2 regions of the Arsenophonus nasoniae genome follow, and region 2 is predicted to be linked to the other one. Evidence: predicted binding sites of a transcription regulator. Region 2 holds the regulator's gene; the other holds the start of a gene.
The links. Region 2 encodes ArgR, which controls arginine synthesis, uptake and breakdown. Its sites were predicted from a motif close to ANTGAATAAAAATACANT; they were not measured.

Region 1: a site for ArgR is predicted at 7,761-7,778, ahead of argE (acetylornithine deacetylase). Genes of this name have one in related genera too.

The regions. Positions count from the first base shown of each region.
Region 1 is NZ_CP038613.1:3,291,279-3,307,367, reverse strand. Features, by position in the region: gene yihI (Der GTPase-activating protein YihI) at 144-614, shown strand; gene hemN (oxygen-independent coproporphyrinogen III oxidase) at 845-2,218, shown strand; gene glnG (nitrogen regulation protein NR(I)) at 2,264-3,691, opposite strand; gene glnL (nitrogen regulation protein NR(II)) at 3,701-4,741, opposite strand; gene glnA (glutamate--ammonia ligase) at 4,888-6,297, opposite strand; gene argE (acetylornithine deacetylase) at 6,562-7,716, opposite strand; gene oxyR (DNA-binding transcriptional regulator OxyR) at 8,344-9,246, shown strand; gene sthA (Si-specific NAD(P)(+) transhydrogenase) at 9,282-10,679, opposite strand; gene fabR (HTH-type transcriptional repressor FabR) at 10,892-11,533, shown strand; gene trmA (tRNA (uridine(54)-C5)-methyltransferase TrmA) at 11,755-12,858, opposite strand; gene murI (glutamate racemase) at 13,197-14,036, shown strand; rRNA gene ArsFIN_RS16680 (16S ribosomal RNA) at 14,457-15,998, shown strand; tRNA gene ArsFIN_RS16675 (tRNA-Ile) at 16,065-16,089, shown strand, end outside.
Region 2 is NZ_CP038613.1:383,860-399,948, reverse strand. Features, by position in the region: gene tamB (autotransporter assembly complex protein TamB) at 1-1,116, shown strand, start outside; gene ArsFIN_RS01810 (gamma-glutamylcyclotransferase family protein) at 1,119-1,469, shown strand; gene ppa (inorganic diphosphatase) at 1,533-2,063, opposite strand; gene fbp (class 1 fructose-bisphosphatase) at 2,212-3,225, opposite strand; gene argR (transcriptional regulator ArgR) at 3,394-3,864, opposite strand; gene mdh (malate dehydrogenase) at 4,281-5,219, shown strand; gene ArsFIN_RS01785 (helix-turn-helix domain-containing protein) at 5,278-5,553, opposite strand; gene ArsFIN_RS01780 (DNA-binding protein) at 6,124-6,516, shown strand; gene ispB (octaprenyl diphosphate synthase) at 6,537-7,508, opposite strand; gene rplU (50S ribosomal protein L21) at 7,785-8,093, shown strand; gene rpmA (50S ribosomal protein L27) at 8,113-8,370, shown strand; gene cgtA (Obg family GTPase CgtA) at 8,504-9,670, shown strand; gene dacB (serine-type D-Ala-D-Ala carboxypeptidase) at 9,721-11,151, opposite strand; gene greA (transcription elongation factor GreA) at 11,434-11,910, shown strand; gene yhbY (ribosome assembly RNA-binding protein YhbY) at 12,030-12,323, opposite strand; gene rlmE (23S rRNA (uridine(2552)-2'-O)-methyltransferase RlmE) at 12,458-13,087, shown strand; gene ftsH (ATP-dependent zinc metalloprotease FtsH) at 13,147-15,093, shown strand; gene folP (dihydropteroate synthase) at 15,178-16,026, shown strand; gene glmM (phosphoglucosamine mutase) at 16,019-16,089, shown strand, end outside.

The DNA.
Region 1 (16,089 bases), 960 kb from region 2:
AATTTATTCTAATTTTACTGTAGCTAGTATAAGTCATCTATATATCATATTATTGTGTTAAATAGAGAATTGAAATCCGCAATGAGAGAAAACCGGTTATGTCTGGCCATAAAAAAAAACCTGCTGTAAAAGCAGCAAATAAAATGAAAAAAAATCGTGAAGCGCTCAATTTAGCCAGCCGAGAACGAAAAAAACAGAAAAAAAAGCGTGGTCACGTAGCAGGTAGCCGTTATCAAAATAGAACTGACGCACAAAATAGCAATCGTCCGTTGATGGAGAAAGATCCTCGTATTGGCAGTAAGAAACCGATATCACTATTGATTGACGGTAAAGAAGAAAAAGCCTTAAATAGCAACAAGCCAAAAATAAGTAAGGTAGAAAAATCAATATTAGCACCAGAAGAAGAGTTGGCATTATTGGAAAATGACGAGCGCCTAGCCACGTTGTTAACTCATCTTGAAGAAGGTAAAACATTAGCCAAAGAGGAAATGGCTTATGTAGATAAACAACTGGAGCGAATTGATTGCTTGTTGAAAATAGTTGGTATTGAGCTTGATGACGAAGGCGATGATGATAAACCGGATGACATTATGCGGCTTTTGAAAGGGAAGTAAGCATTGTTCATCCTATCATTATATAATCATAAAAATGCGTGTTATTACCTAATAAAATAGTAATATTGGCTGCTGATAAATTATAAATAACTTATCAGTAATTATTTTTGCTGAATGTATTCTTTACATCAGATTAAGATAATTTTTTATCACTTAAGACGGTAGTAATAAATAGAGTAATGTGAGTTTGGCTATAAGATAGGAGATAGCCATTATTGAAGGATAAAAAAATGTCAGAGCAGAGTATTATTTGGGATCTCTCCCTTATTCAAAAATATAACTATGCTGGGCCCAGGTATACCTCTTATCCTACTGCGTTAGAATTTAACCACAATTATAGTGATAGTGATTTTGCTATTGCTGCTAGTCGCTATCCTGACAGGCCCCTGTCTCTATATGTACATATCCCGTTTTGTCATAAGCTGTGTTATTTCTGTGGCTGTAATAAGCTGGTGACTCGCCATAAACATAAAGTAGATAACTATCTGTTGGTTTTAGAAAAAGAGATCATAAAACAAGCGCAATTATTTACCAATCGAACTGTGATCCAAATGCATTGGGGAGGGGGAACACCAACCTATTTGGATAAATCCCAGCTCAGTCAACTAATGGCAATGTTAAAATCACACTTTAATTTTGCCGTTGATGCCGAAATATCAATTGAAATTGATCCGCGAGAAATAGAATTGCATATTATTGATCACTTGCGGTGTGAGGGTTTTAACCGCCTGAGTATGGGTGTGCAGGATTTTAATAAACAGGTACAACATTTAGTTAACCGTCAGCAGGATGAAGCGTTTATTTTTGCTTTGGTACAACGTGCACGTGAGGTGGGGTTTAATTCTACCAGTATCGATCTAATTTATGGTTTACCTAAACAGACAGCGGAAACTTTTGCTTTTACTTTAGAGCGCGTATTAGCACTTTCCCCTGATCGTTTAAGTGTTTTTAATTATGCCCATATGCCTCATCTTTTTGCTGCACAACGCAAAATTAAAACACAGGATCTACCAACAGCAGAACAAAAACTGGCTATTTTACAGCAAACGATTTTCACCTTGACACAAAATGGTTACCAATTTATTGGTATGGATCATTTTGCTAAACCTAAGGACGAATTGGCTATTGCACAACGTAATGGGGTCTTACATCGTAATTTTCAGGGCTATACCACCCAGCAAAACTGTGATTTACTTGGACTGGGGGTATCTGCAATTAGCATGTTAGGTGATCATTATGCGCAAAATCAAAAAGATTTAAACGCTTACTATCAAGCTATTGAAAATCATCAACATGCAATATGGAAAGGTTTATCCTTGACCCAGGATGATTGTATTCGGCGTGATGTGATCAAAACTTTAATCTGTAATTTTCAACTGGTTTATAGTGATATTGAACAGCGTTATCAAATTGATTTTAAGGATTATTTTTTTGCAGATTTGCAGTTATTACAACCGATGATAGCAGATGGTTTAGTGATTGTTGGTCAAAGAGAGCTACAGATTACCGCTAAAGGTCGTTTGTTGATCCGTAATATATGTATGTGTTTTGATATTTATTTGCGCAACCAAATGCGGCAACGTCAATTTTCACGAGTGATTTAGTTGGTTAAAGAGGATAGCATAGCCATATATTTCAGCTCTTTTTTACTAGGACATACCAAATTCTTTCAACTTACGGGTAAGGGTATTTCTCCCCCAACCGAGTAAGCGAGCGGCTTCTTGTTTATGACCTTTGGTATAGGTTAAAGCACATTCAAGCATGGTACGTTCAATCTGCGGTAATACTTGCTGTAGTAAATTCTGTTTATTATTTTCGAGCGCTGTTTTTGTCCAATTAGCCAGTGGATCAAGCCATTTTTCGTTATTTGTCGCTAGTGTCTTTTTAGGTGAATAAAGAAATTGTTGATTTTGTTGCAGATCGCTTGGCAGATCTTGCGGTAATATCATTTGGCTGGAAGACATCACGGTAAGCCAACTGCAGACATTTTCTAACTGGCGCACGTTACCCGACCAAGGTAAAGACATTAAGATCGTTTCTGTCTGAGGCGCCAAAATTTTGCTCTCCACACCAAGTTGTTGTGCGGTCTGGTGGAGGAAATAGCGGGCTAAATGCGGAATATCTTCAGTCCGTTCACGCAATGGTGGCAGAGGAATACGGATGACATTAAGACGATGAAAGAGATCTTCTCTAAATTTGCCTTCTTGTACTAATTGTTCAAGGCATTGATGGGTAGCGGCAATGATACGGACATCAACTTTAATGGGTGTATAACCACCGACTCGATAAAACTGGCCTTCAGCCAATACGCGTAACAGGCGGGTTTGAATATCAAGTGGCATATCACCGATTTCATCGAGAAAAAGTGAACCGCCATGCGCTTGTTCGAAACGTCCCTGCCTGACCTGGCTGGCACCAGTAAAAGCGCCTTTTTCATGACCAAATAACTCAGATTCAATCAGATCTTTAGGAATAGCTGCCATATTTAGCGCAATAAAGGGCCCAGTTGCTTTAGGGCTATGACGATGAAGCGCATCCGCAATTAACTCTTTACCAGTGCCAGATTCACCGTTAATAAGTACACTAATTGAGGAGCGAGATAAGCGACCGATAATTCGATACACTTCCTGCATGGCGGGTGCTTCACCAATAATTTTGCTGACAGCAGCCGTTGGTGGAGAATTTGATCTGGTATTTGGTTGTTGATTGCGATAATAATTCAGTGCGCGTTTAACTAACAATATTGTTTCGTCAATATCGAAAGGTTTTGGCAAGTAATCAAAAGCACCTTGTTGATAGGCATTAACTGCCGTATTCAGATCTGAATGGGCAGTCATAATAATAATCGGTAATTTAGGATGGCTCTGTTTAAGTCGTGTCAGCAGGGTTAACCCATCGTTATCTGGCATATGAATATCGGAAATTAGAACATCCGGACAGGTTTTTTCTAATGCTATTAATACACTTTGAATATCTTCAAAGCTAGTACATTCCATGTGGGCATTGTTTAACGCGCGTTCTAAAACCCACCGAATGGCACTATCATCATCAACGATCCACACCTTACCTTTTTGCATATCAGTTACCTAATTCTTAATAGGAAGATAAATCGAAAATTGCGTATGGCCAGGCCAACTAGAAAATTCGATTCTACCAGCATGCTGGTCAATAATATTTTGTGCAATTGAGAGTCCTAAGCCATTGCCACCTTTATGATGACTTACCATCGGATAGAACAGCGTATCTTGTATCTGTGATGGAATACCTGGACCATTATCTTCAATATCGATACGGGCGGCAAGCCGATACGTTTTTCCGTGTAATGTCACATGAAACGCTGTGCGAGTCCGCATAGTCAAGGTTCCACCGTTTTCTTCCATTGCTTGTATCGCGTTTTGGCTTATATTAAGTAACACTTGTTCAATTTGTTCGGGATAGTGTGGTAATTCAGGTAAACTAGGATCATAGTCTTTTATTAATTTAATATTTTCCGGTAGCGTCAGTGATATTAAATAGTAAGTACGCTCAACAACCTGGTGGATACTTTGTGTTGTTTTCAAACCGGGATGTTGAGGGCCGAGTAGACGATCAACGAGATTGCGTAAGCGATCGGCTTGCTCAATAATGACTTGGGTATATTCTAACTGCTCAGAACTAGAAAGGGTTTTGGCTAACAGTTGAGCTGCGCCACGTAAACCCCCTAACGGGTTTTTTATTTCATGGGCTAAAGTTCGGATTAAGTCACGTGATAGGATTTGTAATGATTGTTCTTGCTCTAAACGGCGATAGGAATTGACCGGCGAAAATTCTAGTAAAATAAAGCCTTGTGAAATGGGCTGCGCACTGATAGTCACGTTATAAGAGTGATTATTGATAACCAGAGTGACTTCATTATCGGTAAAACTTTTATTTTTTTTTATTTTTTTTTGCATTAAATCCATATCAAACGAACAATAATCAAAAAGAATTGGTAGCGGTGTACCCAGCAATTTTCTTGGATTAGCTGAAAAAAATTGGCGGCTAGCATAATTAGCGTACTGGATGATGAGTTTATTATCCAGTAAGAGAATATTATGCAACAAGCAATCTAAGATATGATCGGCAATGGGTAATTTATCAATTTTCACGTAGTTTTACTCCTGCACCTTTTTAGTGCATATTAACATATTTGAGTATAAACCAAGTATTTTTGTTCAATAATTAGGCAGAAAAAACCTCATCAAATGATGAGGTAATATAACACAACAAAAAATACCCAGCGGAGAAGGGTTTATCAGACGCTGTAGTACATTTCGAACTCTAATGGATGAGGTGCCATCTGAATACGTTGAACATCATTTTTTAATAAGTTGATATAGGCGTCTATCGTTTCATCAGTAAATACTTCACCGCGTTTCAAAAATTCGCGATCTATATCCAACGCATGCAGGGCTTCTTCCAGTGAACTGGCAACAGTTGGGATCTCTTGTGCTTCTTCCGCAGGTAAGTCATATAAATTTTTATCCATCGCTTCTCCGGGATGAATTTTATTCATAATTCCATCGAGACCTGCCATTAATTGTGCAGCAAAGGCTAAGTAAGGATTAGCCGCCGGATCAGGAAAACGAACTTCAATCCGTGATGCTCTCGGATTGGCAACCATTGGAATGCGAATAGAAGCTGACCGGTTACGCGCTGAATAAGCCAACATTACCGGTGCTTCGAAACCAGGTACTAGACGCTTATAGGAGTTGGTGGTTGGATTCGTAAAGGCATTTAAAGCACGCGCATGTTTAATAATACCATCAATGTAATAAAGGGCTGTTTCAGATAGCCCACCATATTTATTACCGGCAAACAAGTTGGTGCCATTTTTTTCCAGCGACATATGACAATGCATGCCAGAGCCGTTATCACCCACGAGTGGCTTTGGCATAAATGTCGCTGTTTTGCCAAAAGCATGAGCAATATTATGCACGACGTATTTGTATATTTGTGTTTCATCGGCTTTTTTGGTCATTGTATTAAAACGGGTAGCGACCTCATTTTGGCCTGCGGTGGCAACCTCATGGTGGTGTGCTTCGACAATTAAACCCATTTTCTCCATGGTGGAACACATGGCGGAGCGCATATTTTGAGAGGAATCAACGGGTGGGACAGGAAAATAACCCCCTTTAACGCTTGGTCGATGACCTTTATTGCCATCTTCATAGTGTGCGCCAGAATTCCAGGCTGCTTCGATATCGTCGATATGATAATAAGCACCAGAAATATTGTTGCCAAAGCGAATATCATCAAACACAAAGAATTCAGGTTCAGGTCCAAATAATACCGTATCGGCGATACCGCTACTGCGTAAGAAATTTTCGGCGCGTTTAGAAATTGAACGTGGATCGCGTTGGTAGCCCTGATGGGTATGGGGCTCTAGGATATCACAGCGAATAATTAGGGTTGAATCACTAAAAAAAGGATCTAGCACTGCCGTCTCGGGATCAGGCATAAGCATCATATCTGATTCATTAATTCCTTTCCAACCGGCAATAGAGGAGCCGTCAAACATTTTTCCCTCTTCAAAGAAATCTTCGTTGATTTGGTGAGCAGGAATAGTGATATGTTGCTCTTTACCTCTGGTATCGGTAAAGCGTAGATCAATATATTTAACATGGTGCTCTTTGATCATGGATAAAACATGCTCAACAGACATAAAGCTTCTCCTGATTGGATCCTACTTTTGAACGATAGTGCCAAAAAGTTTCATTAAAGTTGTTAATTAATCATTAAGCGAAAATCATGCCAAATTATTTATAACCTAGAATAAATGCTTTTTGAATGATTTATGAGTAAATAATAATAAATTGAATAGTAAATTGCACTATTTGTGTGCGTTTTAGACGCCTAAAATGCACACAAATAGTGCAATAAACGAAAGGAATACGAACTTGCCTTATTTGATTTCCTATGTAGTGGTTTATTTTTTCAAACAAAAATGGGTTATCATTTGTGAAAGTAATGCAATTGTTGGTTTTATATATTTAATTTCAATAAATTCATCAGGTTGATGCGCTTGCTCTATCGAGCCTGGACCTAATATTAATGTTGGACAGCGAGTTTGAATAAAAGGTGCTTCGGTGCAGTAATTAACGGTTTGTGCTTTCTTGTTTAATAAATTTTCAATTATTTTCAACATCTTATGATTTATTGGGCATTCAAAACCAGGAATAGCAGGATGTAGTTCCTCGATAGTAATGCGATTAGGCCAACGATGTTTAATCGGTTCAAGTGCGGCATGCAATAATTCATCCAAATTTTGTAGTGATAGACCAGGTAGTGGGCGAATATCGATATGTAGTTCACAGCATCCACAAATTCGATTTACTGCATCCCCGCCATGAATATGTCCAAAATTCATTGTTGGGTAGGGAATAGCAAATGCCTTGTGATGGTAATCAGTTTTTAGTCTATTTCTAAGCATAATTAACTGACTAATGGTTTCATGCATTAATTCAATCGCATTGATACCCTTTGCTGGATCACTTGAATGGCCTGATTGACCGGTAATGCGGATGGCATTGGCGATATGCCCCTTATGAGCGCGAATGGGTCGTAGTGAAGTTGGCTCGCCAATAATCGCCAATTCAGGCTGAATTTCAGCCGTTGTGGCAAAATAACGTGCCCCTGCCATGGTGGTTTCTTCATCAGCAGTTGCCAAAATATAGATGGGATGCTGTAACTGATAAATATCGATATTGCGTAAGGCATCAATAATAAAAGCGAAAAATCCTTTCATATCTGCGCTGCCTAAACCATATAATTTGTTGCTATATTCCGTTAATTGGAAAGGATCTTTTGTCCAGCGCCCTTCATCAAAAGGAACCGTATCAGTATGCCCACAGAGTAGTAATCCCTCCTCTCCTTGACCAAAAGTAGCCAGTAAATTGAATTTATGGCGAGTTTCTGGCACCGGTTGAATGGTTATTTTTCCACCTAGCGTCTTTAGCCATTCTGCCAGTAGATTAATTAATGCTTCATTACTTTGATCGCGTCTTGCATCGACAGAACTAATTGATGGTATGGCAATTAATTGACGATATAACTCAATAAATGTCGGGAGTTTCGCTTTCACTGCTACCAGCCTTAATGACTAAAATTTCAATACTCATGCATTTCTTTGAATAAAAATACAGTAATTAATATTAGTTCAGTGTACAAGATTTATTAATGAGAATGTTAATGATACTAATTTTTCCTTGAATCCATAACCCCAATATACACAGGAAAAAAGGAAAATTAATGGTGTATAGGTTCGTCATTATAATATATATTTCGATATAAAGATTTTATTTAAGAATTAAAAAATATTTGCCATAACATAATAATACTATTAATAAAATAATTATCGCAATGGGTCGATTTAAATTAAACAATGGCAATTAATTTGACCATAAGAGTTCAGTCAAGCCTTTATTGGTGATGTATACAATCGATGCTTAGTGAATCTGAATATTCTGTAAATATAGCGTTGAGGCTGTGTTTTATGGCCGCAAGTTAGTTGTGCAATTTTAGCAACTCAGCAGAATCAGTCACTGGCGATAAACAACTCACCGTGCAAACGTTTAATTTCATTGTTTTTATCTATGAATTACAAAAATAAATTTTATTGCTGAATTTTTTCGTTGATAGGAAAACTGGATCCATTATGATGAATAGATAGGTTGATTCTATCAAATTTATATTTAGGGAAGGAATAGGCATGAATATTCGTGATTTGGAGTACCTTGTTGCATTAGCTGAGCATAAACATTTTCGGCGTGCTGCAGATGCCTGCCATGTTAGTCAACCGACCCTAAGCGGTCAAATTCGTAAATTGGAAGACGATTTAGGGGTTATGTTGTTAGAACGAACAAGCCGAAAGGTTTTGTTTACTCAGCAGGGATTATTATTAGTTGAACAAGCTAGAACAGTACTGCGAGAAGTTAAAATATTGCAGGAAATGGCTTCCTTACAAGGTGAAAGCATGTCAGGCCCGTTACACATAGGATTAATTCCTACCATTGGTCCTTATCTTTTGCCTCACATCATTCCAGAATTACACCGTTTATTTCCTAAACTGGAGATGTATTTACATGAAGCACAGACACACCATCTGTTAGCACAATTAAATAATGGTAAACTGGATTGTGCAATATTAGCGCAAGTGAAAGAGACTGAAGCTTTTATTGAAATTCCTCTTTATGAGGAACCTATGCGATTAGCCATTTATGAAGAGCATCCGTGGTTCAATCGTAAGGAAATTGAGATGCAAGAGCTTGTTGGGCAGAAATTACTCATGTTGGAGGATGGTCACTGTTTACGTGATCAAGCGATGGGATATTGTTTTCAGGTCGGGGCCAAAGATGATACCCACTTTCGTGCCACCAGTTTGGAAACATTACGTAACATGGTGGCAGCTGGCAGTGGTATAACACTTTTGCCAGATTTATCGGTGCCGAAAGAGATAAAACGTGATGGCGTCTATTATCTTGATTGTATTAACCCTGTTCCTTCACGTTCGATTGTTTTAGTTTATCGACCTGGTTCACCGCTTAGAAGTTGTCATGAACAATTTGCTGAGGCAATACGTAAACAAATGCAGCGATACTATAGTAAAAATTAATTGTTAACTTACTTCTAACATTGGGTTCTATTTGGTTAAAACAGACGGTTTAATCCATTTAGCGCAGCAACCCGAAATGCTTCTGCCATAGTTGGATAATTGAAGGTGGTATTAACGAAATATTCAATAGTATTACCTTCACCTTTTTGCTCCATAATTGCCTGTCCAATATGAATAATTTCTGCTGCACGCTCCCCGAAGCAGTGAATACCTAAAATTTTTAATGTTTCGCGATGAAATAGAATTTTTAAACTGCCTACATTCATCCCTGCTATCTGCGCTCTGGCTAAGTGTTTAAATTGGGCGCGCACGACTTCATACGGAATTTTCATGGCAGTCAATTGTTGTTCGGTTTTACCGACAGAACTGATTTCAGGAATGGTGTAGATCCCGGTTGGAATATCCTCAATTAAATGAGTATCACCGTGACCTGTTGTTATTGCACGGGCTGCGAGACGACCTTGATCATAAGCCGCTGAAGCTAAACTGGGATAACCAATAACATCGCCGACAGCATAGATATTTTCATTATGAGTACGATAGGTAGCGTCAACTTTAATCAGACCTCGATTATCAATAGGAATAGCGATATTTTCTAAATTTAGATTATCAGTATTTCCGGTACGGCCATTAGCATATAATAGACAATCGGCTTTGACCTTTTTACCAGATTTCAGATGAATAATTACGCCATCATCTGTTCCTTCAACTTTTTCATATTCTTCATTATGGCGAATAACAACACCATTATTCCAAAAATGGTATGATAAAGCATCTGACATTTCTTGGTCTAGAAACGAGAGAAGGTGATCACGGGTATTAATAAGATCAACTTTTACCCCTAACCCTCTAAAAATTGAAGCATATTCACAGCCAATTACTCCTGCACCATAAATAATAACATGTCGGGGTTCATGATTGAGTGTTAAAATCGAATCGCTATTGTAAATGCGTGAATGCTGAAAATCGACATCAGGTGGACAATAAGGACGAGAGCCGGTTGCGATAATAATTTTTTCAGCATATAGCGTATCGTCAGTACCATCATTATAAAGAACTTTTACGGTATGTTCGTCAATGAAAGAGGCTTCACCAGCAAACATATTACAGCCATTCCGTTCGTAAAATCCTTGTCGCATATGTGTTTGTTGATTGATTACGGTTTCGGCTTGTTTAAGAATGTCGGAGAAAGAAGAGCGCAGAAGACGAGACTTATCGCTGTATAATGGGTTTTGATTAAATTCGATAATTCGGCTGACCGCGTGCCGAAGCGCTTTAGAGGGAATTGTTCCCCAGTGGGTACAACCACCGCCAATTTTATTATAACGTTCAATAACGGCAACTTTTTTCCCTTGTTTTACCAACCCCATTGCTGCGCCTTCTCCCCCGGGGCCGGAACCAATAACGATAGTATCAAATTGAATCTGTGGCATTCGGTATAACCTATTATTATGTAAATACGAGTAGACAAATCACATTAACATTATCTTCTTTAATCATGCTTAAATATAAGATTCAGGCTTTACATTTTAATAAATAAACAGAAATTCCTTATATACTAGTTAAACTTAAGAACACTGCAAATCTGTTAAAATTTGGTATAGTGGTCTAGTTGCATTATTATCGAAGAGGTATATTAATTACTGTGAGTAATATTACAGGCATTAGAGCAAAGCAGAAAGAAAAAACGCGTCGTTCTCTGATAGAAGCGGCTTTTAGTCAATTGAGTGCTGAGCGTAGCTTTACTAGTCTCAGCTTACGTGAAGTTGCGCGAGAAGCAGGTATTGCACCCACTTCTTTTTATCGACATTTTCGTGATGTTGATGAATTAGGATTGACCATGGTTGATGAAAGCGGGCTTATGCTCCGTCAATTAATGCGTCAAGCTCGACAGCGTATTGCAAAAGGTGGTAGCGTCATTCGAACATCTGTTGCTACTTTTATGGAATTTATTGGTAATAATCCGAATGCCTTTCGGTTATTGCTGCGTGAACGTTCAGGCACATCTGCTGAGTTTCGTGCTGCAGTTGCCAGAGAAATTCAGCATTTTATTGCTGAATTGGCCGATTACTTGCAACAAGAAAGTAACATGCCTCGGTATTTTACTGAAATACAAGCAGAAGCCATGGTTACTATTGTATTTAGTGCGGGGGCTGAAGCATTAGATATTGATCAGGAAAAAAGACAACTTTTGGAAGAGCGGTTAGTTTTACAACTTAGAATGATCGCTAGAGGCGCCTATTATTGGTATCGTCGCGAACAGGAAAAACATAATATCAAATTATAAATAATTTTTTGCAGTAAATCCCAAATTGCAACTATTTATTATTATTTTCTATATTAGCTTTTTAAATGGCTTTTAATATTATAAGTATTAGAAAAATATTATTTATATCAATATTATTTAATATTTATTCTAACAGTAAAATAATATTAGCCATCGCTAGATAGATTCTTTGCTGTTATGACTTATAAAACGCCATATTTTTAATGGCGTTTTTCTCTCATTTAAATATCTTTATTCTCAAGTAAAACTCCACATTCAATATGGTGGGTATAAGGAAATTGATCAAATAATGCTAATCGATGAATTTTATGGGTTTTATTAAGTATATTTAGATTGTGACAAAGTGTATTGGGATTACAGGATATATAAAGAATACGTGGATATTTTTGTACTAATGCAACTGTTTTTTCATCTAAACCACAACGAGGTGGATCAATCAAAATTGTGTTACATTTATAACTCATTAAATCAACACCTTCCAGGCGTCTAAACTGACGTTCACCTTGTATTGCTTGGGTGAAATCTTCTGCTGACATTCGAATAATTTTTACATTATTAATTTTATTAGCTTCAATATTATATTGAGCAGCAGCTACTGATGGTTTGGCAATCTCGGTTGCCAGTATACGATTAAAATTTTGCGCTAGTGCGATAGAAAAATTACCGTTTCCACAATAAAGCTCAAGTAAATCTCCTTTTGCGTTTTTAGTGCAATCAATTGCCCATTCTAACATTTTGATATTTATTCCGGCATTGGGTTGGGTAAAACTATTTTCAATTTGGCGATAAATAATTGACTTACCAGCAATAGGTAATACCTCATCAATATGATCCTGTTCTAATATAATTTTTGTTTTTGCTGCGCGTCCAATTAGCTGTATATCAAAACCTTGATTAATTAAAGCGATACGTAATTGTTTAGCTTGCTCAATCCATTCCTCATTCAATTTTTTGTGGTAAATTAACGAAACAATAATCTTATTACTTAATGTTGATAAATAATCTACTTGGAAGAGTTTATAACGTAAAACAGATTTACTTTTAATTAGGGGAATTAAGGCAACCATCATTTGATTAATTAATTTACAAGCGATAGGTAATTGATCAATTCTTATACGTTGTTTAGTCGTTTGATCAAACATTATATGAAATAAATCTTGCCCTTCATGCCAGAGGCGAAATTCAGCACGCATTCTATAGTAGGAAAAATCAGAACGAAAAATTTCTGGCTTAGGTGCATTATAAGGCAGCATAATACTGTTTAAATATTTGATTTTTTCAGTTAACTGCGAGTTGTATTGGGTAATTGATAGATTATTTAGCATGTATTCAGATTCATATTATAAAAAATTTTCTATCGTGTGATTGTAGGGAAAGAGAAAGAGATGTCTAGCTTTGATGCACGATTTATGAATCGTAGTTAAAATAGTTTTTCTAAGCTTATTTTTCCAACATTGATAGTAAGAGTCGTAAAATTTTAGGCCATCGATATTGGACGATAATGCAAAAATAAAAATAAGTTATAATATTGTCTTAAAACAAGCGGGCAGTTATTACAACTGCACATGGATTTATTCAATCTAATATTACTGTATAATTACTCATGACTATTTTTACTAACAATTCTCTTATCAGCATATTGTTCATTATTGTGACGAAATGAATGAAAAATAAAATAAAAAAAGTAACCTCTGCTCAGTTGAAAACGGCTCGGCCAACTATTCTAATTTTTGATTCTGGTGTTGGTGGCTTATCTGTTTACCGTGAAGTCAGACAATTATTGCCAGATCTACACTATATTTATGCTTTTGATAATGATGCTTTTCCTTATGGAGAGAAGAGTGCCGAATTTATTATTGAACGTATTATTCGCTTCATCGATCAAATTCAACAAAAACACGCATTGGCAATAGCAATTATTGCTTGTAATACTGCCAGTACGGTCAGTCTACCTATTTTAAGAGCACATTTTCAATTTCCAATTATAGGCGTTGTTCCCGCGATAAAACCAGCAACTAAATTAACACGTAATGGTATTATTGGACTATTAGCAACCAAGGCCACTGTTAGTGGAAACTATACTAGAGAGCTTATCGACCGATTTGCTGTTGATTGTAAAGTTGAGATGATTGCTTCGTCAGAATTAGTCGAATTAGCAGAAAAAAAACTTCATGGCCAAATAATCTCAACAGAAACATTAGTGCGCATTGTAAAACCGTGGTTAAAAATGAAAGAACCCCCTGACACCATTGTGCTCGGTTGTACACATTTCCCATTATTATCGGCAGAACTAAAAGAAGTGTTGTTTGACGGAACCAGACTCATTGATTCTGGCGCAGCAATTGCTAGACGAGCGGTTTGGTTAATCAATAATCATCCAGATCTGATTTTAACAAAAAATAAAAATATCGCCTATTGCACTAGAATGGATGTTGAAGCTGAAAAGCTTATCCCTGTATTGATGAATGAAGGTTTCAATCAGTTAGAAAAAATTTCTATTTAAGCCTATTTGTCGAAATATAAACCAATTAGACAATTTTTTTTAAATAACGGTTGCCAGCGGCGTAAAACCGCCTATAATGCGCTCCCACTGGTCGAGAATAAACAATTATATTTTTAATCAGTAATAAAAAAGAAAAGTAGAAATAACTACTTGACTTTACAGGTGAAAAGCGTAGTATACGCCACCTCGCGACTCCAGTCGCACGCTCTTTAACAATTAATCAGACAATCTGTGTGGGCACTCGCAAGACATCATCAAAAACTATTTGAAGATTAAGTCTTAAAGAGTGACAAACAGTTAATTCATATATGAACTAATAAGCAGTAACGTTATTTTAGCCAACGGCGAAGGCAATAAAAGGCCAACAAAGTGGCAAAAAAGCGTTACGGCCAGTAAAACATTCTTTGAGCATCAAACTTTTAATTGAAGAGTTTGATCATGGCTCAGATTGAACGCTGGCGGCAGGCCTAACACATGCAAGTCGAGCGGCAGCGGGAGAAAGCTTGCTTTCTTGCCGGCGAGCGGCGGACGGGTGAGTAAGGTATGGGGATCTGGCCGAAGGCGGGGGATAACCACTGGAAACGGTGGCTAATACCGCATAATCTCTAAGGAGCAAAGTGGGGGACCTTCTGGCCTCACACCTTCGGATGAACCCATATGAGATTAGCTAGTAGGTGGGGTAAAGGCTCACCTAGGCGACGATCTCTAGCTGGTCTGAGAGGATGATCAGCCACACTGGGACTGAGACACGGCCCAGACTCCTACGGGAGGCAGCAGTGGGGAATATTGCACAATGGGCGCAAGCCTGATGCAGCCATGCCGCGTGTATGAAGAAGGCCTTCGGGTTGTAAAGTACTTTCAGTCGTGAGGAAGGTGTTAAGGTTAATAAGCTTAGCAATTGACGTTAGCGACAGAAGAAGCACCGGCTAACTCCGTGCCAGCAGCCGCGGTAATACGGAGGGTGCGAGCGTTAATCGGAATTACTGGGCGTAAAGGGCACGCAGGCGGTTAATTAAGTTGGATGTGAAATCCCCGGGCTTAACCTGGGAATGGCATTCAAGACTGGTTAGCTAGAGTCTTGTAGAGGGGGGTAGAATTCCATGTGTAGCGGTGAAATGCGTAGAGATGTGGAGGAATACCGGTGGCGAAGGCGGCCCCCTGGACAAAGACTGACGCTCATGTGCGAAAGCGTGGGGAGCAAACAGGATTAGATACCCTGGTAGTCCACGCTGTAAACGATGTCGATTTGGAGGTTGTGGTCAAGAACTGTGGCCTCCGGAGCTAACGCGTTAAATCGACCGCCTGGGGAGTACGGCCGCAAGGTTAAAACTCAAATGAATTGACGGGGGCCCGCACAAGCGGTGGAGCATGTGGTTTAATTCGATGCAACGCGAAGAACCTTACCTACTCTTGACATCCAGAGAAGCTTTTAGAGATAGAGGCGTGCCTTCGGGAACTTTGAGACAGGTGCTGCATGGCTGTCGTCAGCTCGTGTTGTGAAATGTTGGGTTAAGTCCCGCAACGAGCGCAACCCTTATCCTTTGTTGCCAGCGATACGGTCGGGAACTCAAAGGAGACTGCCGGTGATAAACCGGAGGAAGGTGGGGATGACGTCAAGTCATCATGGCCCTTACGAGTAGGGCTACACACGTGCTACAATGGCGTATACAGAGAGAGGCGAGCCTGCGAGGGGAAGCGGAACTCAGAAAGTACGTCGAAGTCCGGATTGGAGTCTGCAACTCGACTCCATGAAGTCGGAATCGCTAGTAATCGCGGATCAGCATGTCGCGGTGAATACGTTCCCGGGCCTTGTACACACCGCCCGTCACACCATGGGAGTGGGTTGCAAAAGAAGTAGGTAGCTTAACCTTCGGGATGGCGCTTACCACTTTGTGATTCATGACTGGGGTGAAGTCGTAACAAGGTAACCGTAGGGGAACCTGCGGTTGGATCACCTCCTTACCGAGATAGATGGAATGTGAGTGTTCACACAGATTGTCTGATGAAGATTGAGCTGAAGGTATCATTAGGCTTGTAGCTCAGGTGGTTAGAG
Region 2 (16,089 bases):
AATGTGGCAGCAAAAGGACACTGGTTTCCATTTGATATCAATCAGGCTTTCCTCAAACTGAATTTTATGGGAACTCATTCTCAATTAACAGGACGTATTAATACACCAGAAGGTTATTTAAAGTTAACCGGAGAGGCGGATTGGCCTAATATTAAAGCTTGGCAAGCGAGAGTTTCTGCCACCGGTAACAAACTGCGAATAACCTTACCGCCAATGGTTCGTATTGATGTGGAGCCGGATATTGTTTTTGAAGCTACACCTAATTTATTAAGTCTCAATGGTAATGTAAATATTCCCTGGGCACGTATTACGGTACAAGAATTGCCGGAATCAGCAGTTGGCGTTTCATCAGATGAAGTGATGTTAGACGCAAATTTACAGCCAATAGAGAAAAAAGGTATATCAATACCAATCTTAACCAATCTACAGATTAAAATTGGCAATGATGTTCGTTTGGATGCATTTGGTTTAAAAGCTCGATTAACAGGAATATTAAAAGTTATCCAAGATAAACAAGGATTGGGTTTAAATGGCCAGATTAATATTCCTGAAGGGCGATTTCATGCATATGGGCAAGATCTTATTGTACGTAAAGGACAAATTTTATTTTCTGGCCCCGTTGATCAGCCATTCTTAAATGTAGAAGCGATCCGCAATCCAGAGAGTACCCATGATAATGTGATTGCGGGTGTAAGAGTTACAGGCTTGGCTGATAAGCCAAAAGCAACAATTTTCTCTGAGCCAGTTAAATCGCAGGAAGAAGCGCTGTCTTATTTGCTTAGAGGTGAAGGGTTAGATAGTAGTGGTGCAGATAGTACCCATATGGCTGCTTTGCTGATTAGTATGGGAGTTTCCAAAAGTGGAAAATTATTGGGAAGTATTGGTGAAACATTTGGTGTTTCCGACTTAGCATTAGATACTCAGGGAGTTGGTGACAAATCTCAAGTTGTAGTGAGCGGTAAGATAACTAATGATTTGCAAGTTAAATATGGTGTAGGAATATTTAATTCTCTTGCTACATTAACGCTACGCTATCGTTTGATGCCAAAATTGTATCTAGAAGCTGTGTCTGGTGTTGATCAGGCACTAGATTTGCTTTATCAGTTTGAGTTTTAATTATGCGTATAATTGTTTATGGTAGTTTAAGACGTAAACAGGGAAATCATCATTGGATGACCTATGCTCAGCTATTAGGAGAGTATAGGTTGGAAGGTTATGAGATTTATGACTTAGGTTATTACCCTGCAGTAATACGTGGTGAAGGGACGATAGAATGTGAAGTTTATCGTATTACACCATCGATTTTGACTGAGCTTGATGAATTAAAAAGGAATTCCCAAGATTATGAAAGAGAGTTGATATCTACACCTTATGGTAATGCATGGATTTATCTTTATAAACTTCCGGTAGATGGTTTACGGCGAATTGAAAGTGGTGATTGGCTAAAACGTGATGGAAAAAGCAAATAAATTTTTCTAACCAAATCCCCATTTATTGATAATAAAGGGGATCTGGTTAAATCGCTATGATGGTTATTTTTTAGCTGCGCGTTCAAAAGAAGAAAGAATTTCGGCTTTTGCCGCATCAACATTTTCCCACCCTTCCACTTTTACCCATTTGCCTTGTTCTAAATCTTTATAGTGTTCAAAGAAATGTTTAATTTGCGCGCGTAATAATTCAGGTAAATCGTTAATATCTTTAATATGATCATATTCTTTAGTTAATTTAGAATGAGGCACAGCAACTAATTTTGCATCTTCACCGGATTCATCGGTCATTTTTAATACACCGATTGGGCGACAACGGATTACTGCTCCTGGTTGTAGCGGATATGGTGTCGGAACTAAAACATCAACCGGATCGCCATCTAGTGAGAGAGTATGATTGATATAACCATAATTACAGGGATAAAACATAGCAGTCGACATAAAACGATCGACAAAGATGGTGCCAGAATTTTTATCTACTTCATATTTTATCGGATCAGCATTCGCTGGAATTTCTATAATGACATAGATATCTTCAGGCAGTTCTTTCCCCGCCGGTACGTTATTTAGGCTCATAAAAAATGTCCTTTATTTAAAACTAAAATTGAGTAGCGGCTATTATAGCCGTAAACGAAAGAAAAACTCACTATCAGATAGGATCTTATTATAAAAATAATCTTAACAATAAAGGCCGGATCGATTGCCTTTATTGGTTGATAGGGCGTTATTCATTAACTGAAAACTCAAACATAAAGCTTTCGGCTTTCTCTACCATAGATTTTGTTCCAACGAAGAAAGGTACACGTTGATGCAGTTGTTCTGGAACAATATCTAAAATCCGATTAGTACCATCGCTTGCTTTACCTCCCGCCTGTTCGGCTAAAAAAGCGATTGGATTACATTCATATAGCAAACGTAATTTACCTTTAGGATGGCTTGCGGTACTTGGATAAATATAAATACCACCTTTTAGTAAATTTCGATGAAAATCTGCCACCAGAGAGCCAATATAACGGGTGGTATAAGGGCGAAACGTAGCGGGATCTTGTTCCTGGCAATATTTTATATATTTTTTTACCCCTAATGGAAATTTACTATAATTTCCTTCATTGATTGAATACATATTACCTTGGGTCGGAAACATTACTTTTTCGTGAGATAGACAGAAGACGCCCAGAGAAGGATCATAGGTAAAGGCATGCACGCCATAACCGGTTGTATATACCAGCATGGTTGAAGAGCCATACACAACGTAGCCGGCAGCGACTTGTTGATGGCCTGGTTGTAAAAAATCTACTTTAGTAACCGGTTGCCCAATCGGTGTAATACGGCGATAAATAGAGAAAATAGTTCCAACGGAAACATTTACATCGATATTTGATGAACCGTCTAAAGGATCCATTAACACAACATACTTGGCATTTTCTGCTCGATCACCATCAAAAATAACAATTTCGTCTTCTTCTTCTTCTTCAGAGGCGATACCAGCAACCTCTCCTCTTGCTTTCAAAGCAGCTTTTAATTTTTCATTCGCGTATAGGTCAAGTTTCATTTGAACTTCGCCTTGAACATTAGAGGCACCACTTGCGCCTAAAATATCCACCAAACCGGCTTTGTTAATATCGCGGTGAATGATTTTTGCACCTAATTTAATTGCTGACAATAATGCAGTAAGTTCACCAGTAGCATGAGGAAAATCATGTTGTTTTTCAACGATAAATTCGTCTAATGTTTTCATGACCAAGGTCCTGAGTCAAATTTTATAGAAGTTTTTTAAGGAATTGTGTTCCTTGTGTGCGTGCAGTTTAGCCAAATTAGGCCAAGATTAATAGTTGGATTATTTTTGTTAATTAAGATAGCAATTCATTTCATATTATCGCGCTAATCAGCGCGATAACTTTGACGTTTATAACTCTTGTTCAAATAAATTTAAGATGGCTTCATAAAGTCGTTTGGTGGTAAATCCCAGAGTTGGGGTAGAAAAAATAGTATCATCGCCAGCGATGCTACCTAAAATTCCTTCTGAAGTTCCTAAAGAATCCAATAAACGAGCAATGAGTTGCGCAGCGCCAGGACTAGTACGAATAACCACAATTGATTCATTGTAATTAACATCTAATACCAAATTTTTTAGCGGGCTAGTTGTTGTAGGAACTACCAGTTCAGCGGGTAGGCAATAAACCATTTCCATTTTAGCATTACGGTTACGCACCGCGCCAAACTTAGTCAGCATTCTAGAAATTTTTGATTGGTTTATATTTTCAAAGCCTTGCTCTTGAAGTGCTATAACAATCTCACTTTGTGAACTAAATTTTTCTTCTTTGAGCAGAGCTTTAAAAGCTTTCACGAGATCTTCTTGTTTAGAAGAAGCATACATAAATCACCTTTTTCAAGACGTTAAGTAGAGCGATATTATGTATAAAGGTGAATTTTTATGCAACAAGCAGTCTAGTTATAGTGCTATGAAAATAATAAAAATAGCAATAATAAAAATTATTTGTTAGTTATTTGTCTACTTTGTGGAAATTGACGATAAATCTTTGTTTAAAAAATAATGTTAATTGTAAAAAAACCTTGTGTCTATACCTTATGCTGCTACCTAAGCAATATTAAAAAAGTGTTCCTTATCGCATTAGTTGATAAAGATTTTATTTAAAATAAAAGAAAAAATTTACAAGACTCATCTATTAACAACAATTAGTCGTAATTAATAGACTGCCATATGAATAACGTATGTAATAGATTGAAAGTTTTAAGCCATTTCGAAGTGTCATCATATAAAGGAGTATCAGCATGAAATTAGCTATTCTTGGGGCAGCAGGTGGTATCGGTCAAGCACTTGCACTTCTTCTTAAAAACCAGCTTCCATCAGGCTCAGAGCTTTCACTTTATGATATTGCTCCTGTGACTCCTGGTGTTGCTAAAGACTTAAGCCATATTCCAACAGATGTAAAGGTCATTGGCTTTGCTGGTGAAGATCCGACACCTGCACTTGACGGTGCCGATGTAGTATTAATTTCGGCAGGTGTTGCCAGGAAACCGGGAATGGATCGCTCAGATTTGTTTAATATCAATGCCGGTATCGTGCGTAATCTGATAGAAAAAGTGGCTCATAGCTGTCCTAAGGCGTTAATTGGTATTATTACTAATCCGGTTAATACCACCGTTCCGATAGCTGCAGAAGTATTAAAAAAAGCTGGCGTGTATGATAGAAATCGACTATTTGGGGTAACAACCTTAGATATTATCCGTTCTAACACTTTTGTTGCTGAATTAAAAGGTAAAAAACCGCAAGAAATTGAAGTGACGGTTATTGGAGGCCATTCAGGCGTAACGATTCTACCGTTACTCTCTCAAATTCCAACGGTTAACTTTACTGAACAGGAAGCCGAGGAGCTAACTAAACGTATTCAAAATGCGGGTACTGAAGTTGTTGAAGCAAAAGCGGGTGGCGGATCAGCGACACTTTCCATGGGACAAGCAGCAGCACGGTTTGGTTTATCATTAATTCAAGCATTAAATGGTAAAGAAAATATAATTGAGTGCGCTTATGTAGAAAGTGATGGTGAATATGCGCGATTTTTTGCTCAGCCAATACGTTTAGGTAAAAATGGTATTGAAGAAAGATTACCTATTAATATTATGAATACACATGAAAAAAATAAATTGGAAAATATGTTAGAGACACTCAATAAAGATATTAAATTAGGCGAAGATTTTATTAATAAATAATATTATTAACTTCATTAAATAATAAACCGCAGATATGAGTCTGCGGTTTTTTTATAATTTATTCGTTATTTTTATTAGTAGGCTGACGAATATTTCGTTCTAATAATTCTCCTGTATTGAAATCGTAATAACGGCTAGGCCATATTTCAGAGGGATGAAGGTTTAAAAAGTTTGCAATTATCCATTCTCCTTTTGGCCAGGGCCGAGATAAAGCATTGGCTAGGGTAGAAGAGCTTAAACCTGCCTGTCTTGATATAGCTGCTAATGTTGTTCCGCGTTTTCTTAGCGCTGCAATAATATCCGCAGGATGCCAATCAGATTTCTGTGAAATCATTTTTAATCCTTTTTCTATTAAATATATTGCTGTGTTAGTGGTATAAATAACAGATAGTTCTCACATGTATTTCGAACTAGAACTTGTTATTAGAAATAAAATAACATTTTTTTTCTTTAATAGTTTCTTATTTTTTTCTTAAAAATCTCTTTTTTGAACTTGATTGCAAAAAATAGAGAAATTTTACAGATATTTTAGGAAATATAGTGAGGTTTTCTTCAATTTATTAGGAGTGTAAATAATTAATTCTAGTTATATTAATTCAGTATAATAGAATGACAAAAATAAAAATCTTTAATTCATATTAATTCCTTAGAATTAATAGTTATAAAATAATTTGTCCGATATTAATAGAAAAAAAATTAGTTAATAATGATAGTAAAAAGGAGAACAATATTTGCAAAACATAAAAAAAGAAATACCCCTGCGATTTTATTCAATGATTTTTCTATGTTTAAGAAATTTGGAGGGTTTTAAAAAGAAAAAAATAATCAAGAAAGCCACCATTTTTAACGATTAGATTTGCAGAATTAGGTTATGTATTAATACCAAAAGTGATGCGAGAAAATTATGAAAAAAGAATGGTATACCGCGAAAGAACTCGCTGGATTGGTTGGTTTGCCTTCATCACCACAAGGTATCAACCTAATGGCTCGCAGGGAAGGTTGGGAGCAACGTCGAAAACGTGGAGTCCAAGGCAAAGCTGTTGAATATCATGTTAGTAGTCTGCCTGAAGATGTATTTAATGTATTATCACTAAATGATAACTCTATTGATTATCGAGGCAAAGGGAAACGACAAGATGCTTTTTTAATTTGGGTTGAAGCTTATAAACAATTAACAAAAAAAGAGCGTGAAAAAATTATTAAATTTATTTTACGGGAAGGATTGGAAAAGTTAATTGGTTATATCAATTGTTGTGAAGTGATATTAGTGGAAGAAGATCACTCTGGAACAGGATGAGCTGTTCCAGAGAAGTTTTATTACGAGAGGCGTTGAACGGAAATGCAAGCCAAGCTGATCAGAGCATCTTTATAAGATGTATCAGGTAAGATATCGAGAGCTTTAATCGCTTTATCGGCTTCCTCTCTAGCTCGGTCGCGGGTATATTCAAGAGAGCCACAGCGTTTCATGGTAATTAATATAGCACTAAGTAAATGGCGCCCATTACCTTTTTCTATTGAGTTACGAATAAGTGCGGATTCTTCTGCGGTGCCTTTTTTCATTGCATGAAGTAGAGGTAGTGTTAACTTTCCCTCATCTAAATCATCGCCGATATTTTTGCCAATAGTAGTACTATCCGCGTCATAATCCAAAAGATCATCAATCAGTTGGAAGGCAGTACCAAGATAACGACCATAATCTCGCAAGGCTTGCTGCTGGGTTTCATTAGCGCCTGATACGATCGCTGATGCATGTGTCGCTGCTTCAAATAGGCGTGCAGTTTTACTATATATTATTTGCATATAGGTACTTTCGGTGATGTCTGGATTATTACAATTGATTAATTGTGAAACTTCACCTTCTGCGATGACATTTGTTGCATCAGACATCAGTTTTAAAATAGGCATAGAATCAAGCTCTGTCATCATTTGAAATGAGCGGGTGTAAATGAAGTCTCCTACTAATACACTGGCAGCATTACCGAAAACAGCATTTGCAGTTTTTTTACCGCGCCTCAGGGTCGACTCATCAACAACATCATCATGTAGTAACGTTGCGGTATGAATAAATTCAATCAATGCTGCTACATTAATATGCTTTTTTCCTTCATAACCTAGTGCTCTTCCAACCAGAATAGCAATCATGGGCCGAATTTTTTTTCCGCCACCACTAATAATATAGTGACCTAGTTGATTAATGAGGTGGACATCTGAATTCAATTGATTCAAGATTGCTTTATTAACCGCTTCCATATCTTTTGCAGTTAGATTGATAATTGATTCTAAATTCATTTTATAAATTCTTTTATCAATTTGATTTTACCTAAACATAATATTTAGTCGTGTGGTCTTGTGCTGTTAATCTGTCACAGATTGTACTGTAAAATTAATTACAAATGAACGGCTACGGAATAAATACACTTTATAAAGTAGATTTTTTATTATTAGATTGAATTCTAGGCTTGTCTTCTGATGCTTTTTTGCGTAGAATTCGCGCCCTATTGTGAATATTTATAAAATGCACTCTGAAATCAAATATGCTAAGGGAGTGTGTTAAGCGGAGTTTATATGTACGCGGTTTTCCAAAGTGGTGGTAAACAACACCGAGTCAGCGAAGGCCAAACAGTTCGCCTGGAAAAGCTAGACATTGCGACAGGTGAAACTGTTGAGTTCGATCAAGTATTGATGATCGCCGACGGTGATGATATTAAAATCGGTGCTCCTGTCGTTGAAGGCATCAAAGTTAAAGCTGAAGTTATTGCGCATGGTCGCGGTGAGAAAATTAAAATTGTTAAATTTCGTCGCCGTAAACATAGCCGTAAACAACAGGGCCACCGTCAGTGGTTTACTGATGTTAAGATCACTGGTATTGCTTAAGAATTAGGAGAGCAGATTAATGGCACATAAAAAGGCTGGCGGCTCAACGCGTAATGGTCGCGATTCCGAAGCAAAACGCCTAGGTGTAAAACGTTTTGGTGGTGAGTCTGTGTTAGCAGGTAGCATTATTGTTCGTCAGCGTGGTACTAAATTCCATGCTGGTAGTAATGTTGGTTGTGGTCGCGATCATACCCTATTTGCATTGGCTGACGGAAAAGTTAAATTTGAAATTAAAGGACCAAAAAATCGTAAATATGTCAGTATCGAAGCTGAATAAGTTTTTTTGATCTTTAAATAGAGTTTAAAAAAGCCCTGCAAATTTGCAGGGCTTTTTATATTACCTTATGTGATACCATCTCTGGGTAAAACTACCATCTAGCGTATAATGTCTAGTATGCGGAGAAAAGATAATGAAATTTGTTGATGAAGCCAAAATATTAGTTATAGCTGGCGATGGTGGCAATGGCTGCGTTAGCTTCCGCCGTGAAAAATATATCCCTAAGGGCGGGCCTGATGGTGGAGATGGAGGAGATGGTGGAGATGTTTATCTGTTGGCTGATGAAAATCTTAATACGTTAATTGATTATCGGTTTGAAACCATCTTCCGAGCTGAACGGGGTCAGAATGGCCAAAGTCGTGATTGTACAGGTAAACGTGGTCAAGATAACACCATTAAAGTCCCGATTGGCACGCGGATACGTGATTTTTCAACCAGTGAAATCGTGGGTGATATGACTCGTCACGGGCAGCGTTTAATGGTTGCGAAAGGTGGATTTCATGGTTTAGGGAATACTCGATTTAAATCATCAGTCAACCGTGCTCCCCGTCAAAAAACCATGGGAACGAAAGGCGAAACAAGAGAATTGCTACTTGAATTGATGTTACTTGCTGATGTAGGCATGCTAGGTATGCCAAATGCAGGTAAATCGACTTTCATTCGCTCAGTTTCTGCAGCAAAACCTAAAGTTGCTGATTATCCATTTACTACTTTGGTACCGAGTTTGGGTGTAGTACGTATGGATAGTGAGCAAAGCTTTGTTATTGCAGATATTCCCGGTTTAATTGCGGGAGCAGCAGAAGGTGCTGGTCTTGGCATTCGTTTCTTAAAGCATTTAGAACGCTGCACGATACTTCTGCATCTTATTGATATTTGCCCTATTGATGGTTCTGATCCGGTTGAGAATGTCAAAATAATTGATGCTGAACTGGAAAAATATAGTGAAAAGTTATCTCAAAAACCGCGGTGGTTAGTGTTTAACAAAGTTGATCTTTTGACTACTGAAGAGGCAAATGATCGTGCAAAAGCTATTATTGAAACTTTAAAATGGCAAGATAAGTATTATCAGATTTCTGCGGTAAATCAGCTAGGCGTTAAAGCACTTTGTTGGGATATTATGACATTTATGCAAGCCCATCCGCAAAATATATCGCAAGATAATAGTACCGGAGCAGATAAAGCTGAATTTATGTGGGATGATTATCATAAAGAGCAACTATTTGATAATAAAACGGATATAGATGATGACGATTGGGATGAAGACGATGAAGAGGGAATCGACTTCATTTATAAACGTTAATTAATACGAATTATTTTTAGCGGGTATCGAGTAGATACCCTTTTGTTTTTTTAGTTATTACGATAAAGATCTTTGTAGAGATGGCCCTCAAAACGGACAAGTGGAATACGGCGACTATTATATTGTGCAGGTGGTAAGCTATAAGCTGAAATAAACTGTACGAAAGCGATACGTTGACCACTTTGTGTAGTAATGAAGCCGACGAGATTATATACTCCTTGCAAAGCACCGGTTTTAGCTGAGACCTTACCATTAACGCCGGCGTTGTCTAAGCCGCCACGATAACGTAGCGTGCCGTCATGGCCAGCTAAGGGTAACATAGCAATAAAGTTTAGTTGACCATCATGTTTAGCAATATATTGCAAAATAGACATCATAGCTGCTGGTGTAATTAAATTGTGACGAGATAGCCCTGAACCATCTACCATAATTGTATTAGCTAAGTTAATATTGGCTTTTTGTTTTAAAATCTGGCGGATAGCATCGGAGCCAGAAGACCAGGTGCCCGGGACACCATAATATTCACGGCCTATGGTTCTAAAGATCGCATCAGCTATCATATTGTCAGATTTTTTTAACATTATTGTTAGCAAATGATGTAATGGCTTAGATTTTGTTGTGGCCAAAATATTTCCTGCCATGGTAGGCAAGTGGCGCCGTTTAATATGCCCGGTGATCGCTATCTTGGCATCTGTCAGGCTATTTTTTATTATGGCTCCTGCATAGCTTGCGCCATTTTGAATGGCAAATGCTAATGGTAACGGTTCAGTGCGTTGAATTAAGCAACCAGTTAGTATATAACGGTTTAGTTCTCCTGGTATAACATCTAATGTACAATAACGTGCATCAGTAGAACCTTTTGCGAGCGTAATAACTTGGCTGAACATATTAATAGGATAAAAAGGGGCAGTATGGACATAAGCAATATCGCCAGGTTTCTGGCCACTTTGTAAAGTGACTGAGAAACAGTTTTTATCGATAATAGCGGCGCTTGGTGGCGCACTAAAACATTGTGTCATATCATTCCATACCCACCCAGGAGCCTTATCTTGGCCAGCGAAGACTGATATATCAATAATTAAATCGCCATCAACTTGTTCAATGCCTAGCTGCTTTAATTCAGCTACCATACTGCGAATTTGTTGGCGGGTTAAGGTTGGATCGCCCGTGAAGCGTACAACCAAATCACCTTTTAAACGATGACCGATAATTTTTCCTTCAGTTTCAAAATGGGTGACAAATTGATAATCGCTTCCTAACTGAAGCAATGCGGCTAATGCGGTAATAATTTTTTGAGTACTTGCAGGCAAAGCCATTTGTTGGCTATGGTAATCAATCAATGGAGTATCACTCCCCACCTTTTGCGCGATAAAAGCGAGATTTGTGCCTGCAGGCAGATAATTAATGTAAGTTTCAATTGGTGCTGATAGCGCCTGATTGAATATGAAAAGTAGGTTAAATAACCAATATGATCTTCCCATTTTTTTAAAAAAAGCCATAAGTGCGGTATATAAAAGTAGACATAATACACATACTAAAGTGTAATGCAGAAAAAAGTAAACGGTGACCTAGCATTAAGTGTGAGTTAGAATGGTTAATTAAATGATAGAATAATAAAGTTGCAAATTAATAGTTAACAAGGTTTAACCCTTTTTTGTTTGCCTAGAATGTTGTTTTGTCAGAAGTGCTAATTTGCTTTAATGATAGAAAAATCAGGAAGATATTTAATTTTTTATTTAGGAAAGAATCAGAGGCATTTATTAATGAAACAGATTCCAATGACGGTACGTGGCGCAGAAAAGTTGCGTAAAGAGTTAGAATTTTTAAAGAATATCCGCCGTCCTGAAATTATTGCTGCTATTGCAGAAGCTCGTGAACATGGTGATTTGAAAGAAAATGCAGAATATCATGCAGCGCGTGAGCAGCAAGGGTTTTGCGAAGGGCGTATCCAAGAAATTGAGGCTAAATTGTCTCATGCGCAAGTTATTGATGTAACAAAAATGAAAAATGAAGGTCGTGTAATATTTGGTGCGACAGTCACGGTATTCAATGTAACGACAAATGAAGATCAGATTTATCGTATTGTGGGTGATGATGAAGCTGATATCAAAGAAAATCTCATTTCTGTTAATTCACCAATAGCTCGAGGGTTGATCGGTAAGACTATGGATGATGTGGCAGTCATCACTACCCCTGGCGGTGAAGTTGAATATGAAATTTTGAAAGTGGAATATATTTGATTTTCCTTTTATCTTAAAGCGTTATATTCTTGAGTTAATTTTAAAATAAAAGTAAAAGAGGCCAATATGGCCTTTTTTATCCTGAAATGAGATGGCATTTTTGTATAAATGTAAAAGACTTATTTAGGTAAAATGATCTTGTGTGTATCAGAAGGACGATAGAGTATCAAGATTTTACCAATAATTTGCACATTGGTAGCATCGGTTTCTCTAACAATAGCGTTTGCTATCAAATTTTTGGTATCTCGATCTTCACTCGCTATTTTGATTTTGATAAGTTCATGATATGACAGGGATTGTTCGATTTCAGCTAAAACACCTTCAGTTAAACCATTGTTACCTATCATTACAACAGGGTTTAGATGATGAGCAAGGCTTTTTAGATATTGTATTTGCTTTTTATTAAGAGTCATTGTTTTTTGCTTTAGTGGGATTGAAAACGGTACATTCTACCGCCATCTTTTAGTTATCACCATAAATTCTATAATTTTGGTATATCGAAAATGGCAAAGATAGATGTTATTTTATAAGTATAGTTGGAAAAACAATGGCTAATAAAAAGCGTTCAGCAAGCTCTAGTCGTTGGCTGCAGGAACATTTTAGCGATAAATACGTTCTTCAAGCACAAAAAAAAGGGTTTCGCTCACGTGCATGGTTTAAATTGGATGAGATCCAGCAGAGTGATAAAATATTTAAACCTGGTATGACCGTTGTTGATTTAGGTGCAGCGCCTGGAGGTTGGTCTCAATATGCAGTAAGTAAAGTTGGCCTGACGGGGCGGCTTATTGCATGTGATTTATTACTAATGGATCCCATCGTTGGTGTTGATTTCTTGCAAGGAGATTTTCGAGATGAGCAGATATTAAAGGCATTGCTTGAACGCGTTGGTGATAAAAAAGTCCAGGTTGTTATGTCGGATATGGCGCCCAATATGAGTGGGACACCTGCAGTCGATATTCCCCGCTCCATGTATCTGGTTGAGCTAGCATTGGATATGTGTCGTGATGTACTGGCTACCGGCGGAAGTTTTATTGTTAAAGTATTTCAGGGAGAAGGCTTTGATGAATATCTGAGGGAAATTCGCTCTCTATTTTTGAAAGTTAAAATTCGTAAACCAGATGCTTCGCGGTCACGTTCACGTGAAGTGTACATTGTAGCGACAGGACGAAAAATATAGTACCCTGTACGTTATTTATTTAACATAGTTGTAATGAAGAGGTTCATCCCTTGAGTGACATGGCGAAAAACCTGATTCTCTGGGTAGTCATTGCGGTAGTCCTGATGTCTCTATTCCAGAGTTTTGGTCCTAGCGATTCAAATAGTCGCAGGGTGGATTATTCTACCTTTATGAATGAGTTAACTCAGGATCAGATACGTGAAGTGCGGATTTCTGATCGTGAAATTAGTGTTAAGAAAACGGATAACAGTCGTTATACGACTTATATTCCAGTAAGAGAAGATCCAAGATTGTTGGATACTTTGCTTGAAAGGCATGTCACCGTCATTGGTGAACCACCTCAAGAGCAAAGTTTCTTAGCAACTATTTTCATTTCTTGGTTCCCAATGTTATTACTGATTGGGGTTTGGATCTTTTTTATGCGTCAGATGCAGGGAGGAGGTGGCAAAGGTGCTATGTCCTTTGGTAAGAGTAAGGCTCGCATGCTGACAGAAGATCAAATTAAAACCACTTTTGCTGATGTTGCCGGTTGTGATGAAGCAAAAGAAGAAGTGGGTGAGTTAGTTGAATATCTGCGTGAACCTGGACGTTTTCAAAAATTAGGTGGTAAAATTCCTAAGGGTATTTTGATGGTAGGACCACCGGGAACAGGTAAAACCTTATTGGCAAAAGCGATTGCTGGCGAAGCAAAGGTACCCTTTTTTACTATCTCCGGTTCAGATTTCGTCGAAATGTTCGTTGGTGTTGGTGCTTCTCGCGTTCGTGATATGTTTGAGCAAGCCAAGAAAGCAGCGCCTTGTATCATCTTTATTGACGAAATAGATGCTGTTGGTCGTCAACGTGGTGCAGGTTTGGGTGGAGGACACGATGAACGTGAACAGACTCTTAACCAAATGCTGGTAGAGATGGATGGATTTGAAGGTAATGAAGGTATTATCGTTATTGCTGCTACCAACCGTCCCGATGTGTTAGATCCGGCATTATTGCGTCCTGGACGTTTTGATCGGCAAGTTGTTGTCGGTCTACCTGATGTACGTGGTCGTGAACAGATTTTGAAAGTTCATATGCGCCGTGTACCGTTAGATCCTAGTGTTGATGCTTCAGTATTGGCACGAGGTACACCTGGTTTTTCTGGTGCTGATTTAGCTAATTTAGTTAATGAAGCCGCCCTTTTTGCGGCGCGCGGAAATAAGCGTGTTGTCACTATGGTGGAATTCGAAAAGGCAAAAGACAAGATCATGATGGGTGCTGAACGTCGCTCTATGGTCATGACAGAAGAACAAAAAGAATCTACTGCTTATCATGAGGCCGGTCATGCAATTATAGGACGTATTGTTCCAGAGCATGATCCTGTTCACAAAGTGACAATTATCCCGCGTGGTCGTGCGTTAGGTGTTACATTCTTCTTGCCAGAAGGTGATCAAATTAGTGCGAGTCGGCAAAAGCTAGAAAGTCAAATTTCTACCCTTTATGGTGGTAGGTTAGCGGAAGAAATTATTTACGGTTCAGAAAAGGTATCTACTGGCGCGTCAAACGATATTAAAGTAGCAACTAATCTTGCTCGTAACATGGTAACGCAATGGGGTTTTTCTGAGAAATTAGGACCATTGCTCTATGCCGAGGAAGAAGGTGAGGTTTTCCTAGGCCGTTCGGTTGCTAAAGCTAATCATATGTCAGACGAAACTGCGCGAGCAATTGATGAAGAGATCAAGGTAATTATTGATCGTAATTATAAACGAGCTCGTCAGATTTTGAATGATCATATGGATATTCTGCATGCGATGAAGGATGCATTAATGAAATATGAAACCATTGATGCACCTCAAATTGATGATTTAATGAACCGCCGTCCAGTCAGAAAACCAGCTGGCTGGGATGATAATGATAGTAGTAATTCTACTGCAACATCCTCATCACAAGGAGAGTCAGAAAAGAATATTTCTGCCTCTCAGGGTGAAGATAGTGTGGATGGAAATGATAATGGTAGTAACACAGAGAATCGTTAATGCACATTGTTTCTCTATGTGAAATGAATAAATAATTGAAACCCCAGGATAGCCTGGGGTTTTGTTTGGTTGAGTAAGGTGATTATGAAAATTACTGCCCGAAAAATAGAGCTTGATCTTAATCGTCCTATTGTCATGGGAATATTAAATGTTACTCCAGACTCTTTTTCTGATGGTGGTATATACAATCGTTACGACTATGCGCTCAAGCATGCAGCTAGTATGGTTGACCATGGCGCGACAATTATCGATATTGGTGGTGAATCGACCCGTCCGGGTGCTAGTGAAGTTAGTTTACAGCAAGAACTTGACCGGGTTATCCCAATAATTGAAGCCGTAACTGAACGTTTTGATGTTTGGGTTTCTGTTGATACATCTAAAGCTGTTGTCATGGCAGAGGCAGCCAGAGCAGGTGCGCATATTATTAATGATGTTCGGTCGTTACATGAGCCGGGTGCATTAGAAGCCGCAGCTGAAACAGGGTTACCTATCTGTATTATGCATATGTTAGGTCAACCTAAGACAATGCAACAAACACCTGATTATAAAAATGTGGTTGCAGAAGTAAAACAGTATTTATCCGATGAAATTGACCGCTGTGAAGCGGCGGGCATTGCGAAAAGTCGTTTGATTATTGATCCAGGTTTCGGTTTTGGTAAAAATTTGGCGCATAATTATCAATTATTAGCAAAATTGAATGAATTTCATGCTCTAGGAGTGCCGCTACTAGTTGGTATGTCGCGTAAAACTATGATCGGTGAATTATTAGATGTACCACTAGAGGAACGGCTTATTGGCGGTATCGCATGCGCTGTTATCGCAGCTATGCAGGGAGCACAGATTATTCGTGCGCATGATGTGAAAGAAACTGTACAGGCTATGAAGATTGTTCAAGCAACCCTTTCAGTAAAGGAAACAGATGATTATGAGTAAGCGCAAATATTTTGGCACCGATGGTATTCGTGGCAAAGTAGGAGAAAACCCAATTACCCCTGA